2 regions of the Streptomyces sp. NPDC111656 genome follow, and region 1 is predicted to be linked to the other one. Evidence: riboswitches for the same ligand, from Rfam matches in the RefSeq annotation. Region 1 holds a riboswitch; the other holds the start of a gene.
The links. A riboswitch is a leader RNA that binds a small molecule or an ion and turns the genes downstream of it on or off. The one in region 1 is predicted to bind glycine.

Region 1 (9,024 bases):
GGAGCGTCCGGAGGTCTCCCTCCCACACGGAGAGTTCGACCCCGACGAACATGACCGGGTCGTCGCCCTCGATGCTGGCCAGGCAGCGGCGGGCGGTCAGGACGACTCCCGTCGCCGCGAACTCGGCCGAGGCGGCGGCGAAGAATTCCACCGGGTCGTCCTGCCAGTCGGGCTCGTAGAGTTTCACCCGGCCACCACTCGTGGGCCCGTCCAGCGGGGTGCGCCCGGTCCGGCACAGCTCGGCGACCGCGAGGGGCGGCAGCGGCACGCCGACCGTCCCGTCCGGGTTGATCGCGATGCCGACCTGCGGGGGCAGCCCGCGGGCGAACTCGACCGCGGGCGCGATCGTGTACGACAGATGGCTGCCGGCGACCTGGCGGAACTGCTCCTCGGAGCTGAAGACCGGCACGTACGCCTGGCCCTCGATCTCCAGGGTGGGCAGGTCGAGGGATCCCGTGTGCGGTCCGCCGCCGTTGGGCAGCGGCACCCAGACGAAACTGCGGCCGAGGACCTCGACGATGCGGCCGCCGGCCGAGGGCACTCCGAGGGACGCGGAGAGCACCTCCTCCAGTTCGTTGCCCGGCCAGCCGCCATGCGAGTGGGGGTGCGGGCCGGGTTGCGGGTACGCCGGTACCGAGAAGTCCGGGAAGTCGGGGATGTCCATCTGTCTACCTGTCTACCTGTCTACCGCCTGCGGTGAACCACTGTTCTGGTGTTCTGGCTGGAAAGGTTAGTGGGCCTGTACGACTTCCCGACCGCTCTCGACTGCTCTCGGCCACCCCCTGCCGTTTCTCAGTCACCGAAGTCCCTGCCGTTTCTCAGTCGCCGAAGCCGATCCGCCGCAGTACGTCCGCCGCGTCCCGGTCGAGGAGCACCGCCGAGCCGCAGCCCTCCGGCAGGTCGCCCCGCTCGACGGAGCGCAGCAGCCGGGTGACCGCGCCCCGGTGACGGGCGAACGCGTACCGCGACACGCCCCGGCCGCGCTCGCGCTGGCCCTCCAGCGCCGTGCCGGGCGTGACGTCGAGCAGCAGCAGGTGGAGGGTGCCGCCGCGGCGCCGGGCCTCGCGGGCGAGCCAGCGGCGCACCCAGGCCTGCGAACCGCAGTCGTGCACGACGAGCCCGGCGCCGGAACGCAGGGCGCGACGCAGGCCCGCGTAGTGCGCGAGGCGGACGAGAGGCCGGTAGACGGCGTACGGCAGCCGCCCGCCCGTCCGCTCGTCCCAGCGGTCCCGGGTGTCCTGGGAGTCGATGCGCGGGCCCTCGACGGCGCGGCGCATCAGGGTCGACTTGCCGCTGCCCGGCAACCCGGTGACCACGACGACGTCGGCCGCCGCGAAGTGCAGACCGTGCGGAGAGTGTCCCGCGCGCGCTCTGAGGTCGCGGACGACGGCCGTCGGCAACGCTCCGCACGTCTCCCGGGTCCCTGCCGGGACACCGGGCTGCTCGGGCAGCGCGAGGCCCGAGGTCGTGGCGTACGCCGTGGTCCTGTTCACCGTGATCGTCCTCCCCTTGGGTGTGGAGTCCCATCCCCGTCGAGTGTAAAGAGAAGGTAATGCGCGGTGTCTCTCGTTTCCGTACGCGGACTGCCACAGGCCGGTTACAGATGCGGACTGCCGCGATCGGACGGCGCGTGCGATGATGTGCCCGCCAACTGCATACCGGCCGCTTGAATCCGCGCGGGAGAGTTCCGGGAACCTTCGGGTACCCGGGCGCCGAAGGAGCAAGTCCCTCCCTTGAATCTCTCAGGCCCCGTTACCGCGCGGGCGAGGCACATCTGAAAAGCGGGCCGCTGTCCAGTGGCTCCACCCAAGGTGCAAGTCAGGACCTCCGTTCGCGGGGTCGTGATGAACCTCTCAGGTTCCGATGACAGATGGGGAGGAACGACCTCGCCGTCATGCCTTGGGAGCCCCACCGATGAGCAGTAACGCACCCCGTCTCACCGCGCTCGATGCCCTGCATCGCTCGCTCGGCGCGACGATGACCGACTTCGCCGGCTGGGACATGCCCCTGCGCTACGGCTCCGAGCGCGACGAGCACCTCGCCGTGCGCACCCGGGCCGGTCTCTTCGACCTGTCGCACATGGGCGAGATCACGGTCACCGGACCGCAGGCCGCCGCCCTGCTCAACCACGCGCTGGTCGGCAACATCGCCTCCGTCGGCGTCGGCCGCGCCCGCTACACGATGATCTGCCGGGAGGACGGCGGCATCCTGGACGACCTGATCGTCTACCGGCTCGCCGAGAACGAGTACATGGTCGTCGCGAACGCCTCCAACGCCCAGGTGGTGCTGGACGCGCTGACCGAGCGCGCCGCCGGCTTCGACGCCCTCGTGCGCGACGACCGCGACGCGTACGCGCTGATCGCCGTGCAGGGCCCCGAGTCCCCCGGCATCCTCAAGTCGCTCACCGACGCCGACCTGGACGGGCTGAAGTACTACGCGGGCCTGCCGGGCACCGTCGCGGGCGTCCCGGCGCTGATCGCCCGCACGGGCTACACGGGCGAGGACGGCTTCGAGCTGTTCGTGGCCCCGTCCGACGCCGAGAAGCTGTGGCAGGCGCTGACGGACGCGGGCACGCCCGTCGGGCTCGCCCCCTGCGGCCTCTCCTGCCGCGACACGCTGCGCCTGGAGGCGGGCATGCCGCTGTACGGGCATGAGCTGACCACCTCGCTCACCCCCTTCGACGCGGGGCTCGGGCGGGTCGTGAAGTTCGAGAAGGAGGGGGACTTCGTGGGGCGTGCCGCGCTCCAGGAGGCCGCCACCCGCGCCGAGGAGAACCCCCCGCGGGTACTCGTCGGGCTTGTCGCCGAGGGCCGCCGCGTGCCGCGCGCCGGGTACCCGGTCGTCGCCGACGGCAAGGTGATCGGCGAGGTCACCTCCGGCGCGCCCTCCCCGACGCTGGGCAAGCCGATCGCGATGGCGTACGTCGACGCCGCGCACGCCGCGCCGGGCACGGCCGGGGTCGGCGTGGACATCCGGGGCAGCCATGAGCCGTACGAGGTCGTGGCGCTGCCGTTCTACAAGCGCCAGAAGTAGCTTCGGGGCCGAAAGGGCCCCGTCCAGCGCGCCCACGTGACGCACGCCGCTGTGTCACGTCTCGTATCCCAGGACCACCCGGTCATCCCGTTCATCCGCACTCCCCCGCGTACAGGAGAATTCAGGCCATGAGCAACCCCCAGCAGCTTCGCTACAGCAAGGAGCACGAGTGGCTGTCGGTCGCCGAGGACGGCGTCTCGACGGTCGGCATCACCGAGTTCGCGGCCAACGCGCTCGGCGATGTCGTCTACGCCCAGCTTCCCGCGGTCGGTGACACGGTGACCGCGGGTGAGACCTGCGGCGAGCTGGAGTCGACCAAGTCGGTCAGCGACCTGTACGCGCCGGTCACCGGCGAGGTCGTGGAGGCCAACCAGGACGTGGTCGACGACCCGTCGCTGGTGAACTCCGCCCCCTTCGAGGGCGGCTGGCTGTTCAAGGTACGCGTCACGGACGAGCCGGCCGACCTGCTCTCCGCCGACGAGTACACCGAGTTCTCCGGCTCCTAAGGACTTCTGACTGATGTCGCTTCTGAACACGCCCCTGCACGAGCTGGACCCGGACGTCGCCGCCGCCGTCGACGCCGAGCTGCACCGCCAGCAGTCCACCCTGGAGATGATCGCCTCGGAGAACTTCGCTCCGGTCGCGGTCATGGAGGCCCAGGGCTCGGTCCTGACCAACAAGTACGCCGAGGGCTACCCGGGCCGCCGCTACTACGGCGGCTGCGAGCACGTCGACGTGGTCGAGCAGATCGCCATCGACCGCGTCAAGGCGCTCTTCGGCGCCGAGCACGCGAACGTGCAGCCCCACTCGGGCGCCCAGGCCAACGCGGCGGCGATGTTCGCGCTGCTGAAGCCGGGCGACACGATCATGGGTCTGAACCTCGCGCACGGCGGGCACCTCACCCACGGCATGAAGATCAACTTCTCCGGCAAGCTGTACAACGTGGTCGCGTACCACGTGAACGACGAGACCGGTCAGGTCGACATGGACGAGGTCGAGCGCCTCGCCAAGGAGTCCAGGCCGCAGCTGATCGTGGCGGGCTGGTCGGCCTACCCGCGTCAGCTGGACTTCGCCGCGTTCCGCCGGATCGCGGACGAGGTCGGCGCGTACCTGATGGTCGACATGGCGCACTTCGCGGGCCTCGTGGCCGCGGGCCTGCACCCGAACCCGGTGCCGCACGCCCACGTGGTCACCACCACGACCCACAAGACGCTGGGCGGCCCGCGCGGTGGCGTGATCCTGTCCACCGCCGAGCTGGCAAAGAAGATCAACTCCGCGGTCTTCCCCGGCCAGCAGGGCGGTCCGCTGGAGCACGTGATCGCCGCGAAGGCCGTCTCCTTCAAGGTCGCCGCCTCCGACGACTTCAAGGAGCGCCAGCAGCGCACGCTGGACGGCGCGCGGATCCTGGCCGAGCGCCTGGTCCAGGACGACGTCAAGGCCGTCGGCGTGGACGTCCTGTCCGGCGGCACGGACGTGCACCTGGTCCTGGTCGACCTGCGCAACTCCGAGCTGGACGGTCAGCAGGCCGAGGACCGTCTCCACGAGGTCGGCATCACGGTCAACCGGAACGCGATCCCGAACGACCCGAGGCCGCCGATGGTGACCTCGGGCCTGCGCATCGGCACGCCCGCCCTCGCCACCCGCGGCTTCCAGGCCGAGGACTTCACCGAGGTCGCGGACATCATCGCCGAGGCGCTGAAGCCCTCCTACGACACGCAGTCCCTGAAGACCCGCGTGTCCGCCCTGGCCGACAAGCACCCGCTGTACCCCGGCCTGAAGTAGTACCGCCCGAAGCAGTACAGAACCAGTTCCTGCGAAAGTTCACTTTCGTACAGAAATTCGCACGGAACGTACGATTCACCGGGACGCCGCGCACACTGGAAGCGGAGCTGTGCGCGGCGCCCGCCCCCATGCACCACCCCTGTTGTGAGGAGTCCCCGTGGCCATCTCGGTCTTCGACCTGTTCTCGATCGGCATAGGCCCGTCGAGTTCCCACACGGTGGGCCCGATGCGTGCGGCGCGCATGTTCGCCCGCCGGCTGCGCAACGAGGAGCTGCTGGACTCCGTGGCCTCCGTCCGGGCGGAGCTGTACGGCTCCCTGGGCGCCACCGGCCATGGCCACGGCACCCCCAAGGCGGTGCTGCTGGGCCTGGAGGGCGCGTCGCCGCGAACCGTGGACGTGGAGGGCGCCGACGACCGCGTGGAGCAGATCAAGTCGTCGAGCCGCCTCTCGCTCCTCGGCACGCACGAGATCGCCTTCTCCTTCGCCGACGACCTGGTCCTGCACCGCCGCAAGGCCCTGCCGTACCACGCGAACGGCATGACGATCTTCGCGTACGACGCCTCCGGCACACTCGTCCTGGAGAAGACGTACTACTCGGTCGGCGGCGGCTTCGTGGTCGACGAGGACGCGGTGGGCGAGGACCGCATCAAGCTCGACGACACGGTGCTCAAGTACCCGTTCCGCACGGGCGACGAGCTGCTGCGGCTGACGAAGGAGACCGGCCTGTCGATCTCCGCCCTGATGCTGGAGAACGAGCGGGCCTGGCGCACCGAGGAGGAGATCCGCGAGGGCCTGCTCGCCATCTGGCGTGTGATGCAGGCGTGCGTCTCCCGAGGCATGTCCCGTGAGGGCATCCTGCCGGGCGGGCTCAAGGTCCGCCGCCGCGCCGCCGTCTCGGCCCGCCAGCTGCGGGCGGAGGGCGACCCGTTGGCCCACGCGATGGAGTGGATCACGCTCTACGCCATGGCGGTGAACGAGGAGAACGCGGCGGGCGGCCGGGTGGTCACGGCCCCCACGAACGGCGCCGCGGGCATCATCCCGGCGGTCCTCCACTACTACATCAACTTCATCCCGGGCGCGGACGAGGACGGCGTCGTGCGCTTCCTGCTGGCCGCCGGCGCCATCGGGATGCTCTTCAAGGAGAACGCCTCCATCTCCGGCGCCGAGGTCGGCTGCCAGGGCGAGGTCGGCTCGGCCTGCTCGATGGCCGCGGGCGCCCTCGCCGAGGTCCTGGGCGGCAGCCCCGAGCAGGTCGAGAACGCCGCCGAGATCGGCATGGAACACAACCTCGGCCTCACCTGCGACCCGGTCGGCGGCCTCGTCCAGATCCCCTGCATCGAGCGCAACGGCATGGCAGCGGTCAAGGCGGTCACCGCCGCCCGCATGGCCATGCGCGGCGACGGCTCCCACAAGGTCTCCCTCGACAAGGTCATCAAGACCATGAAGGAGACGGGCGCGGACATGAGCGTCAAGTACAAGGAGACGGCGCGGGGCGGGCTCGCGGTGAACATCATCGAGTGCTGAGGGGCGGAAGGGCCCGGACCTGCAGGTTCGTAGCACGTACGCAACGTCGGACGCCCCTCGGGCGCGGCCGCCCGGCCGCTCGTCACAACAAACCCCTCCGTTCTCCGGTGCCGTGATCGACCGGGGCAGGATCGTGCTGCCGGGCGACCCCGGACCGGGCGCGTGCCCGCGCCCCGACAGCGAGAACACCTGGGAGAAATGACGTGCAATTCCGCTGCGCCGTACTCGACGACTTCCAGAACGTGGCGAGCACATCTGCCGACTGGTCGACGCTGAGCGATCGGGTCGAGGTCGTCTCCTTCGCCGAGCACTTCGCCACCGAGGACGAACTCGCCTCCGCCCTCGCCGACTTCGACTTCGTGGTCACCCTGCGCGAGCGGGTGCCTTTCCCGGACTCGCTGCTGAACCGGCTGCCCCGCCTGAAGCTGCTGATCGCCTCCGGCATGCGCAACTCGGTGATCGACTACGCGGCCGCGAAGGCGGGCGGCGTCACCGTGTGCGGCACCCAGAGCTCCTCGACGCCGCCGGTCGAACTCACCTGGGCCCTGCTGCTCGGACTCGCCCGCGGCATCGTCCAGGAGAACACCGCCCTGCGCGACGGCGGCCCCTGGCAGTCCACCGTCGGCGCCGACCTGCACGGCCGCACGCTCGGCCTGCTCGGACTCGGCAAGATCGGCAGCCGGGTGGCCCGGATCGGACTCGCCTTCGGCATGGAGGTCACCGCCTGGAGCCAGCACCTCACCAAGGAACGCGCGGACGAGGTCGGTGTCGAACTCGCCCCCTCCAAGGAGGAGTTGCTGGCAAGCAGCGACTTCATCTCCGTCCACCTCGCGCTGAGCGACCGCACCCGGGGCCTGCTCGGCGCCGCCGAGCTCGCCCTGCTCAAACCCACCACGTACCTGATCAACACCTCGCGGGCGGCGATCGTCGACCAGGAGGCCCTGCTCGCGGCGCTGCACGAGGGCCGTATCGCCGGCGCCGGCGTCGACGTCTTCGACGTCGAACCGCTGCCGGGCAACCACCCGATGCGCACCGCACCGCGGCTGCTCGCCACCCCGCATCTCGGCTATGTGTCCCGCGCCAACTACGCGCGCTACTACGGCCAGGCCGTGGAGGACATCCAGGCCTACCTCGACGGCGACCCGGTCCGGGTCCTCGGCTGACGTGCCGTCGTGAGCCCCGGCGGCCGTGCGGCCGCCGGGGCCTTCCTTCCCCTCCAGCTGGAACGTGGTCACCGGGGCCGGACAGCGTGGCGGGCGCGGAGCTCGCTCGGGCACGAACATGCCCAACGGCTACCGCACCGAGAAGGTCATGCCCGAGGTCGGCACCGTGCCCGGTGCGGGTCCCCCGGGACCGGCTGGGCACCTTCAGCCCTCGCTGCCGCCCAAGTACGCCCGCCTACCGGGTCGTCGGAAGGCCGGCTCGTCATCACCCCGCCGCAAGGGAGCCGCCGCATGTCCGGGTGAGGCCGCACCTGCCGAACGGCCTACCTGAGTGGCCTTCAGCAGGCGCGGGCCCCTCGTGCTGCATACCGTCACCAGAGGAACAGCTCCCGGTCTTGATCGTCATGGGTCGAGGGGTAACCGAACAAGACGTTCGAGGACGAGCGGCACCGCCATCGGAGAAGGGTTCCGGGTGCCAAGGAGGTCGGCCATGGTGACGCGAGAGCCGCGGGTCCGCCGGACACGGAGAAGAACCCGTCGCACCATCGGAGCCTGCGCGCTCGCTGCGGGATGTGTCTTCGCACACTGCGTGCCGTCGGCCACGGCCAGTCCCCAAGAGGGCGCGTCCCGCCAGTGCGCGACAAAACCCTTCCCTCCGTCGGAAAGTACTCCGCCCCCGATCCTGTCGGGCAGCGACGTGTGGAGTTTCGTCTCCGAACCGGGCCTTCACCCCATGCGGGTGACCGTGACCGCGAACAAACCGGGAACGGCCCACGGAGACATCTTTGTCGCCCCGTTCAGCGCGGACCGGATGGTCGGCCAGACGGGGGCACTGGCCAACGACGACTCGGGTGATCCGGTCTGGTTCCGCCCCCTGCCTTCCACGAACCTCCAGAACGCCGACTTCAGGGTCCAGACCTATCACCACGGCCGCGGGGGCCGGGGACAACCGGTGCTGACCTGGTGGCAGGGGACTCTCGCCCTTCCCCCGGCGTATACGAATCTGCCGGCCGGTGCGCCGGAACCGGGCGGGTGCTACTACATCTACGACACCCACTACCGCCTGCTCAAAACGGTCTTCGCGCACCACGGCTACTACCCGGACGAGCACGAATTCACCCTGACCCGCAGGGGCACCGCCCTGTTCATCGCCTCAAAACCGGTGCCCATGGATCTCACGCCCTATGGGGGTCCGAAGAACGGAGCCATCGAGAACAGCGAGATCCAGGAGGTCGACCTCGCCACGGGAAGACTCCTCTACTCATGGAACGCGCTGGACCATATCGACCCCGCCGATTCCGAGGAGGCAGCCTCCAGCGCATCGTCGTCCGGCGGAGTGTGGGACGCCTTTCACATCAACTCCGTCGACGAGGGCCCTGACGGCCGGCTGTTGATCTCGGCCCGGAACATGTGGGCGATCTACGACGTCACCAAGAAGTCCGGGAAGATCCGCTATCAGATCGGGGGAAAGAAAAGCGACTTCACCTTCGGTCCGAACGCGGGCTTCTACTGGCAACACGA
Region 2 (9,024 bases), on a different contig from region 1:
TCTTCTACGCGGAGCTGGTGTTCGCCAGCGGGGTCGAGGTCAGCGCCCGCCCGTCCGACGCCATAGCGCTGGCGCTGCGCACCGGAACGCCGATCTACGGCAGCGACGGTGTGCTGGACGATGCCGGCATCGCGATCCCGGACGAGCAGGAGGACGAGGTGGAGAAGTTCCGCGAGTTCCTCGACCAGATCTCGCCCGAGGACTTCGGGACCAACAGTCAGTGAGGGGACCGATCGCCCGCGGGTGGGCGGTCGGCGCCCGGGCTCGAGGAGCGGGCGTGGCGTCCACCCCCTGGCAAGCCGATGGATCGGCCAAGCCACTGGATCGTAGGCCTCCGGGGCGGCAATTGCCCGTGGCCCGTGTGGCGCGCTGCGGCCCGCTCCAAGAGCATTCGGCTAGCCTTTCCCCGCGGTGGGACACGGGAAACCACTCCTAGGGTGATTATCACTCGGCGTGCCGAGTGTGGCGATCGTTGACGCACCCCCGGTGACTGCCTACCGTCGAGAGGGCAGGTCAAGGACGGAGGTCGGCGTGAGAAGCAGCGGCGACGGTACGGCTGGGGGTGCCCCCGGACGAAGTCTGGGGGAGAGCGGCCCGTACCCGCTTCACGGCAGCGCGGCCGATCACGTTCCGCAGCGGCCGACAGCGGTGTCCGGTGAGTCCGGTGAGGGTGGGGCGGCTGCCGAGGAGATCGGCTACCGCGGTCCCACGGCGTGTGCCGCCGCGGGCATCACCTACCGGCAGCTGGACTACTGGGCCAGGACAGGCCTGGTCGAACCGAGCGTGCGGCCCGCCTACGGGTCGGGGACCCAGCGGCTCTACAGCTTCCGGGATGTCGTCGTCCTGAAGATCGTGAAGCGGTTCCTCGACACGGGAGTGTCGTTGCAGAACATCCGCACCACGGTCCAGCACCTCAGGGAACGCGGCTTCCGGGACCTGGAGCGGATGACGCTGATGAGCGACGGCGCGACCGTCTACGAATGCTCCTCGCCCGACGAGGTCCACGCCCTGTTGCAGGGCGGTCAGGGCGTCTTCGGGATCGCCGTGGGCGTGGTGTGGCGGGACGTCGAGAGCGCGCTCTCGCAGTTGCACGGGGAGCGCGTGGACACGGGTGAGACGCTCGTCGGGCACAACCCGACGGACGAGCTGGCGCGCCGGCGCAATCGGGCCGTCTGAGGTCCGCAGAGGCATTGTCAGTGGCGTAGGGCAGCATCGGACATGTGAGAACCGCGCCTACGATCCTGCATCTCGACATGGATGCCTTCTTCGCCTCGGCGGAGCAGGCAGCCAAGCCGAGCCTGCGCGGGAAGGCCGTCGTCGTGGGCGGGCTCGGACCCCGCGGAGTCGTCGCGACCGCCTCGTACGAGGCACGGGTCTTCGGGGTGCACTCGGCGATGCCCATGGCCCAGGCACGGCGGCTGGCGCCGAACGCCGCGTATCTCGTGCCCCGCTTCACGCTCTACCGGGAGGTCAGCGAGCAGGTGATGGGGCTGCTGGGGGCGTTGTCGCCGCTGGTGGAGCCGCTGAGCCTGGACGAGGCGTTCGTCGATCTGGAGGCGGGGGACGCGGCCTGGGACGAGGCTTCCGCGCGGCTGGCCGGGGCGAAGCTGCGCGCGGACATCCGCGCCGTCACGGGGCTGACGGGTTCGGTGGGGCTCGCCGCGTCCAAGATGCTCGCCAAGATCGCTTCGGAGCAGGCGAAGCCCGACGGTCTCGTGGTCATAGAACCTGGGACGGAGCGCGCGCTGCTGGGGCCGATGTCGGTGCGGACGCTGCCGGGTGTCGGGCCCGCGACCGGGGACCATCTGCGCCGGGCCGGGATCACCACGGTCGACGAGATCGCCGAGGCGGGGGAGGACGAACTCGTGCGGCTGGTGGGGAAGGCGCACGGGCACGCGCTGTACGCGATGGCGCTGGCGCACGACGAGCGGCCCGTGGTGGCCGAGCGGGAGACGAAGTCCGTGTCGGTGGAGGACACGTACGACGTGGACATCCACGACCGGATGCGGGTCGGCCTGGAGGTGCAGCGGCTCGCCGACCGGTGTGTGCGGCGGTTGCGGGATGCGGGGCTGTCCGGGCGGACCATCGTGCTGAAGGTGCGGAGGTACGACTTCTCGACGCTGACCCGGTCCGAGACGCTGCGGGGACCGACGGACGACCCCGGCGTCGTACGGGAGGCTGCCGCGCGGCTTCTGGAGGCGGTGGACACGACCGGGGGCGTGCGGCTGCTGGGAGTCGGCGTCTCGGGGCTCGCCGACTACACGCAGGAAGACCTGTTCGCCCAGGCCCAGGCGCAGGCGCAAGCGGAGGCGGAGGCCGCCGCGGGGGAGTCGGCGGTGCTGGAGCATCCGGACGAGGAGGGGGCGGAGGAAGTGGCTGCCGAGCAGGCGCCGCCTGCCGAGCGGCGGTGGCCTGCGGGGCATGACGTGCGGCATGCGGAGTACGGGCACGGATGGGTGCAGGGGAGTGGGCTCGGGAGGGTGACCGTGCGGTTCGAGACGCCCTACTCCGAGCCGGGGCGTGTGCGGACGTTTCGTACGGATGATGTTGCGTTGGAGTTGGCGGAGCCGTTGCCGTTGGTGCGGGGGACTGTTTGCGAACGCCGTGGGGGGTGAAGTCGGATCAGCGCCGCGGTCGGAATGTGGCTGGTCGCGCCCACGCGGCGGAGCCGCATGATGTCAGAGCCCCGCGCCCCTTTCGGGGCCCGTCAGGTGGGCCCCATCAGAGAAGTCAACCCTCGTCCGTGCCTGCCAGGCGGCCGAAGTCGCGGTCCGGCGGTGGGGGCGGGGGTGTCACGTCCAGGCCGTAGTGGTGGTAGAGCTGGAGTTCCTGTTCGGGGGAGAGGTGGCGGCCCACGCCGAAGTCGGGGGCGTCCTTGATCAGGGCGCGGTCGAAGGGGACACGCAGCGTGCCCTCGACGACTTCGCTGGGCTCCAGGGGGACGAAGGCGTCCCTGCTGAACAGGCCTGTCCGTATGGCGGCCCACTCCGGGACGCCGGTCGCGTCGTCGAGATAGACCTCGTCGACCGTGCCGATCTTGGCGCCGTTGCGGTCGAGCGCCTTGCGGCCGATCAGGTTGCGCGGATCGATGTCGGTCTGCACGGTCCCTCCACTCGCTAGCAACTCATCCGTAAGCACTACAAAAGAGCACATTCGGGAAGGTGGCCACTCGAAAGCTCGTGCGTTGTCCTCGCTGGTAGGCTGGCAAGCGGCTGCTGACCCCGTGCGGGAGAGTCCTCCAGACAACATCGGAGGCGCCGAAGGAGCAAATCCTCCCCGGAATCTCTCAGGCACACGTACCGCACGGACGAGGTCACTCTGGAAAGCAGGGCGGGTGTCGAAGGCCTCCGCCCTCACCGACGGTGAAAGCCGGGTCGCAGCGAGCGGGCGGGCCGGTGAAGCTCTCAGGTTGAGATGACAGAGGGGGAGGCCGTCGGGGTACCCACGCCGTGGTGCCCCTCGAAGGTCGTGTCAGACCAGGAGGCCTCCGCAATGACCGCCCATCGCATTCCGCTCTCCGAGCTCGAACAGGGAATCCCCTTCGAGCAGCGCCACATCGGGCCCGACTCCGAGGCGCGGGCCAAGATGCTCGCGCAGGTCGGGTACGGCTCGCTCGACGAGCTGACGGCCGCCGCGGTGCCGGACGTCATCAAGAACGCCGAGGCGCTGGAGCTGCCGGGCGCGCGCACCGAGGCCGAGGTACTGGCCGAGCTGCGCTCCCTCGCGGACCGCAACCAGGTGCTCGACTCGATGATCGGCCTCGGCTACTACGGCACGTTCACGCCGCCGGTGATCCTGCGCAACGTCATGGAGAACCCGGCCTGGTACACCGCGTACACGCCTTACCAGCCGGAGATCTCCCAGGGGCGGCTCGAAGCGCTGCTGAACTTCCAGACTGTCGTCGCCGAGCTGACCGGGCTGCCCACCTCCGGCGCCTCGCTGCTCGACGAGGGCACCGCCGCCGCCGAGGCGATGGCGCTGTCGCGGCGCATGGGAAAGAACAAGAAGGGCCTCTTCCTGATCGACGCGGACACCCTGCCGCAGACCGTCGCCGTCATCGAGACCCGCGCGGAGCCGACCGGCGTCGAGATCGTCGTCGCCGACCTGGGCGAGGGCATCCCGGCGGAGATCGCCGGGCGGGAGATCAACGGTGTGCTGATCCAGTACCCGGGTGCCTCCGGTGTCGTACGCGATCTGAAGCCCGTCATCGAGCAGGCGCACGAGCTCGGCGCGGTCGTCACGGTCGCCGCCGACCTGCTCGCCCTCACGCTGCTCGCCTCGCCCGGTGAGCTCGGCGCCGACATCGCGATCGGTACGACCCAGCGCTTCGGCGTGCCGATGGGCTTCGGCGGTCCGCACGCCGGATACATGGCGGTGCGTGAGAAGTTCGCGCGCAGCCTGCCCGGCCGGCTGGTGGGAGTCTCCGTGGACGCCGACGGACACAAGGCGTACCGGCTCGCCCTGCAGACGCGGGAGCAGCACATCCGCCGTGAGAAGGCGACCAGCAACATCTGCACGGCGCAGGTGCTGCTCGCGGTGATGGCCGGCATGTACGCCGTCTACCACGGTCCCGAGGGCCTGCGGACCATCGCGCGGCGTACGCACCGGTACGCCACGATCCTTGCCGCGGGCCTGACGGCCGGCGGGGTCGAGGTCGTGCACGGTTCCTACTTCGACACGCTGACCGTGCGGGTGCCGGGCCGGGCCGCCGAGGTCGTGGCGGGCGCGCGCAACGGGGGCGTCAACCTCCACCTCGTCGACGCCGACCACGTGTCGATCGCCTGCGACGAGACCACCGCCCGCAAGCAGGTGGGCGCCGTCTGGACCGCGTTCGGCGTCGACGGCGACATCGAGGCCCTGGACGCCGTCGCCGAGGAGACGCTGCCCGCGGCGCTGCTGCGCACCGACGACTACCTCACGCACCCGGTCTTCCACCAGTACCGCTCCGAGACCGCGATGCTGCGCTACCTGCGCAAGCTGTCCGACCGTGACTACGCGCTCGACCGCGGCATGATCCCGCTGGGCTCCTGCACCATGAAGCTCAACGCGACCACCGAGATGGAACCTGTCACCTGGCCCGAGTTCGGCCAGCTGCACCCCTTCGTGCCCGCCGAGCAGGCGCAGGGCTATCTCACCCTCATCCAGGAGCTGGAGGATCGGCTCGCCGAGGTCACCGGGTACGACAAGGTGTCGCTCCAGCCGAACGCGGGCTCCCAGGGCGAGCTGGCCGGGCTGCTGGCCGTACGCGGCTACCACCGGGCCAACGGCGACGACCAGCGCACGGTCTGCCTGATCCCGTCCTCCGCGCACGGCACGAACGCCGCGAGTGCCGTGATGGCCGGCATGAAGGTCGTCGTCGTGAAGACCGCCGAGGACGGCGAGATCGACGTCGAGGACCTGCGCGCGAAGATCGAGCAGCACCGCGACGAGCTCGCGGTGCTGATGATCACGTACCCCTCGACGCACGGTGTGTTCGAGGAGCACGTCGCCGACATCTGCGCGCAGGTGCACGAGGCGGGCGGCCAGGTGTACGTCGACGGCGCCAACCTCAACGCTCTGGTGGGCCTCGCCAAGCCGGGCCACTTCGGCGGTGACGTCTCCCACCTGAACCTGCACAAGACGTTCTGCATCCCGCACGGCGGCGGCGGTCCGGGCGTGGGCCCGGTCGGCGTACGCGCGCACCTGGCGCCGTACCTGCCGAACCACCCGCTGCAGCCCGCGGCAGGCCCCGAGACGGGCGTGGGACCGATCTCCGCCGCTCCCTGGGGCTCGGCGGGCATTCTGCCCATCTCCTGGGCGTACGTCCGTCTCATGGGCGGTGAGGGCCTCAAGCGGGCCACGCAGGTGGCGGTGCTGTCGGCGAACTACATCGCCAAGCGCCTGGAGCCGCACTTCCCGGTGCTCTACACCGGTCCGGGCGGGCTCGTCGCGCACGAGTGCATCATCGATCTGCGTCCGCTGACCAAGGCGACCGGCGTCAGCGTCGACGACATCGCCAAGCGGCTCATCGACTACGGCTTCCACGCGCCGACGATGTCCTTCCCGGTGGCCGGCACGCTGATGATCGAGCCCACCGAGTCCGAGGACCTGATCGAGCTCGACCGGTTCTGCGACGCGATGATCGCCATTCGTGCGGAGATCGACAAGGTCGGCTCGGGCGTCTGGGCGGCCGAGGACAACCCGCTGCGGAACGCGCCGCACACCGCCGCCGCGCTCGGCGGCGAGTGGGAGCACGCGTACACCCGCGAGGAGGCCGTCTTCCCGGCCGGTGTCTCGGCCGCGGACAAGTACTGGCCGCCGGTGCGCCGCATCGACCAGGCGTACGGCGACCGGAACCTGGTCTGTTCCTGCCCGCCGCTGGACGCTTACGAAGAGTAGTCACCCTCGGATACGCGTCGGGGCCGGTTCGGAGATCACGTCTCCGGGCCGGCCCCTCTCCATGTCTGGGCGGCGGTCACCGCCACCCGGTTGTGCGGCTCAGGCGGCCGTCATCACGTGCTCGCTGCCCTGGGGGCGGTGCGGGGCGATGATCTGGCCGTCGGGCAGGAGCTCACCGGTGTCCTCGAAGAGCAGAACGCCGTTGCACAGCAGGCTCCATCCCTGCTCCGGGTGGTGCGCCACGAGGCGGGCGGACTCCCGGTCGGCTGATTCGGCTGTCGGACACGGCGGCTGGTGCTGGCACATGGATGGGATCTTTCGCTGGGATGAGAGATGAGTGGTGGCTGTGGTGTCTTTCCCGCGGCTTGAAGTGCTCATGGCCGCCCCCCGGTGGCGTGTGTTTGGAACCCAGTGTTGCCCTACGGGCGTCGATCCGCAGGGATTTCGCAGCAGCGCTCCTCACAGGTTGGAGACGCGTCACCCGTGCGGACGGTTCAGTCCAACTGCACGGTCCCTTCGGGGGGTTCGCGGTGGCCGGATGGGGCTAGTCCGGTCGGGGCGGAGGGGGCGTTCTCCCTCGTACGAGCGCTGTGGGGCCCGAACGAGCGGACGGGTTCGGGCGGCAACGTGCCCCGCGACCGGGACAACGGTAGCGGGGCACGGGGCGATGCGTTTGGTGTGCTTCTCCGGGTGAGTGATTACGCGGGCGAGCTGAGCAGTGGGGCGGGAGTGAGCCGGTGCGTGAGGACCGGGAGGAGTTCGGCGACGCGGTGCGGGCGATGCGCGGCGATACCGGGCGGCGCGGGCGCCAGCGGCACCAGGAGATCGGTGGCGGCCGGGTGCCCGGTGGCGCCGTCCGCGGCGCAGTCGCCGTGCAGCCAGAGGGTGAGCATGTAGAGCTCGGGAACGGACAACAGCCGTGGCTGGTACGGCTGGCCCATGTTCTCGGCGTGACGCAGGGCGCGCTCGGTGGAGGCGATGTAGGGGCCTTCGAAGAAGTGTGAGAAGGCCCAGCCGTCGGGAGTGAGCATGGTGTCGGCCGCGGCCACCGACCGCTCGCCGCAGCGGATCAGGAAGCGCCATCCGGCGAGCCGGGTGGTGGAGGCGCCGGCCGGCGTGATGCGGTCCAGAACGTGTACGGGCAACGGGAGTTCGGGGGTGACGGGTCCCTGGGTCATGCGTAGGGACGGTGTGCGGGCCTCGCGGACTGCGGTGGGGGAACCGAGTGCCGTGAGGACGGTGCGCAGGGCGGGCGAGGGAGCCGGGGGGACATGCAGCGGCATGGTGGGTCGCCTCTCATTCGACAGGCACAGTGGCGCGAGGGCGGGGGCGGACGGCGCTGTCAGCTCTCGGGGTCGGAGGAGCGAGGGGTCTGGATCTGCCGACAGGATGTCGCCTGCCGCATGTCACTTCGACGACAGGACCTGGGACCGCGAGCGCCAACTCTCCGCCTCGTTTGCGGAGTTTATACGACACGTGTTCAGATGGTGTTTCGTCTAGCCGTCCTGAATATGAAGAGCAAGGCGATATTCGGTCGATGAAACGAGAGGTTCATCCCGATTCTGTGTCGGGGCCCGTCGATGACCTCGGATTGCTTTGTCGGAGCGGTCGGCCGATTCTCGTCGGCGTTTTTCACGAGATCGTGTCAGGCTGAAACTGTGCTCTGGTTCATGCCCCGTGAATGTGCCTCCGGACAACGGGTACCAGGGTAGCGGTCGACGAGGCTGTACAGGGCGTTATCGATCGTGTTGCCTGGGCATCATCCTCCGGGACGGCAGGGGCCGGAGGATCGGCCTGCCCATTCGAGGAGGGACGCTTCGATGGGAGAGAAGGTCGTGGCAGGGTCGTACGACCTGTCCGATCGCCAGCACTACCGAGGCAAGCTCCGGCAGTGTCTGACGGGGCTGGGGAGGCTGCTGGAGGAGAAGCGGTTCGATCGCCCGAAGAATCTCATGGGCCTGGAGATCGAACTGAATCTCGCCGGACCCGACGGCATGCCCAGGATGATGAATGCGCAAGTACTCGAAAGGATTGCGAGCCGAGACTTTCAAACAGAACTTGCCATGTTCAACCTGGAAGTCAACATAGCCCCACATCGATTGGACGGACGGGTATTCGACCGGCTCGCCGAGGAGCTGCACACCTCACTCGCATATGCCCATCGAAAGGCAGGCGAACTCGACGCGGGAATCATGATGATCGGGATTCTGCCGACGCTCGACCGTGACCACCTGGTCTCCTCGAACCTGTCGGACGTCGATCGCTACACCCTGCTCAACGATCAGATCGTGGCCGCTCGTGGCGAGGACTTCGTGCTCGACATCGACGGAGTGGAGCGCCTCGTCTGTACGTCGAAGTCCATCGCGCCCGAGGCCGCCTGCACCTCCGTGCAGTTGCACCTCCAGGTCACCCCGGCGCGCTTCGCGGACGTGTGGAACGCGGCTCAGGCCGTTGCCGCCGTGCAGGTCGCGATCGGTGCCAACTCGCCCTTCCTGTTCGGCCGTGAGCTGTGGCGCGAGTCGCGGCCGCCGCTGTTCCAGCAGTCCACCGACACCCGGCCGCCCGAGCTCCAGGCGCAGGGGGTGCGTCCGCGCACCTGGTTCGGTGAGCGGTGGATCTCCTCGGCGTACGACCTCTTCGAGGAGA

Region 2: it holds a riboswitch for glycine, as region 1 does, so the genes downstream of both, gcvP (aminomethyl-transferring glycine dehydrogenase) here and gcvT (glycine cleavage system aminomethyltransferase GcvT) in region 1, are expected to answer to the same signal.

Annotation. Positions count from the first base shown of each region.
Region 1 covers NZ_JBVKCA010000029.1:40,854-49,877, reverse strand. The annotation lists gene ACZ7M3_RS46445 (enhanced serine sensitivity protein SseB) at 1-664, opposite strand, end outside; gene ACZ7M3_RS46440 (AAA family ATPase) at 819-1,499, opposite strand; glycine riboswitch at 1,668-1,768, shown strand; glycine riboswitch at 1,769-1,880, shown strand; gene gcvT (glycine cleavage system aminomethyltransferase GcvT) at 1,915-3,033, shown strand; gene gcvH (glycine cleavage system protein GcvH) at 3,162-3,539, shown strand; gene glyA (serine hydroxymethyltransferase) at 3,553-4,815, shown strand; gene ACZ7M3_RS46420 (L-serine ammonia-lyase) at 4,973-6,340, shown strand; gene ACZ7M3_RS46415 (D-2-hydroxyacid dehydrogenase family protein) at 6,544-7,503, shown strand; gene ACZ7M3_RS46410 (arylsulfotransferase family protein) at 8,249-9,024, shown strand, end outside.
Region 2 covers NZ_JBVKCA010000001.1:8,027-17,050, forward strand. The annotation lists gene ACZ7M3_RS00045 (bifunctional nuclease family protein) at 1-224, shown strand, start outside; gene ACZ7M3_RS00050 (MerR family transcriptional regulator) at 532-1,176, shown strand; gene ACZ7M3_RS00055 (DNA polymerase IV) at 1,221-2,615, shown strand; gene ACZ7M3_RS00060 (PRC-barrel domain-containing protein) at 2,731-3,102, opposite strand; glycine riboswitch at 3,217-3,312, shown strand; gene gcvP (aminomethyl-transferring glycine dehydrogenase) at 3,493-6,378, shown strand; gene ACZ7M3_RS00070 (DUF5999 family protein) at 6,478-6,684, opposite strand; gene ACZ7M3_RS00075 (hypothetical protein) at 7,077-7,661, opposite strand; gene ACZ7M3_RS00080 (glutamate-cysteine ligase family protein) at 8,199-9,024, shown strand, end outside.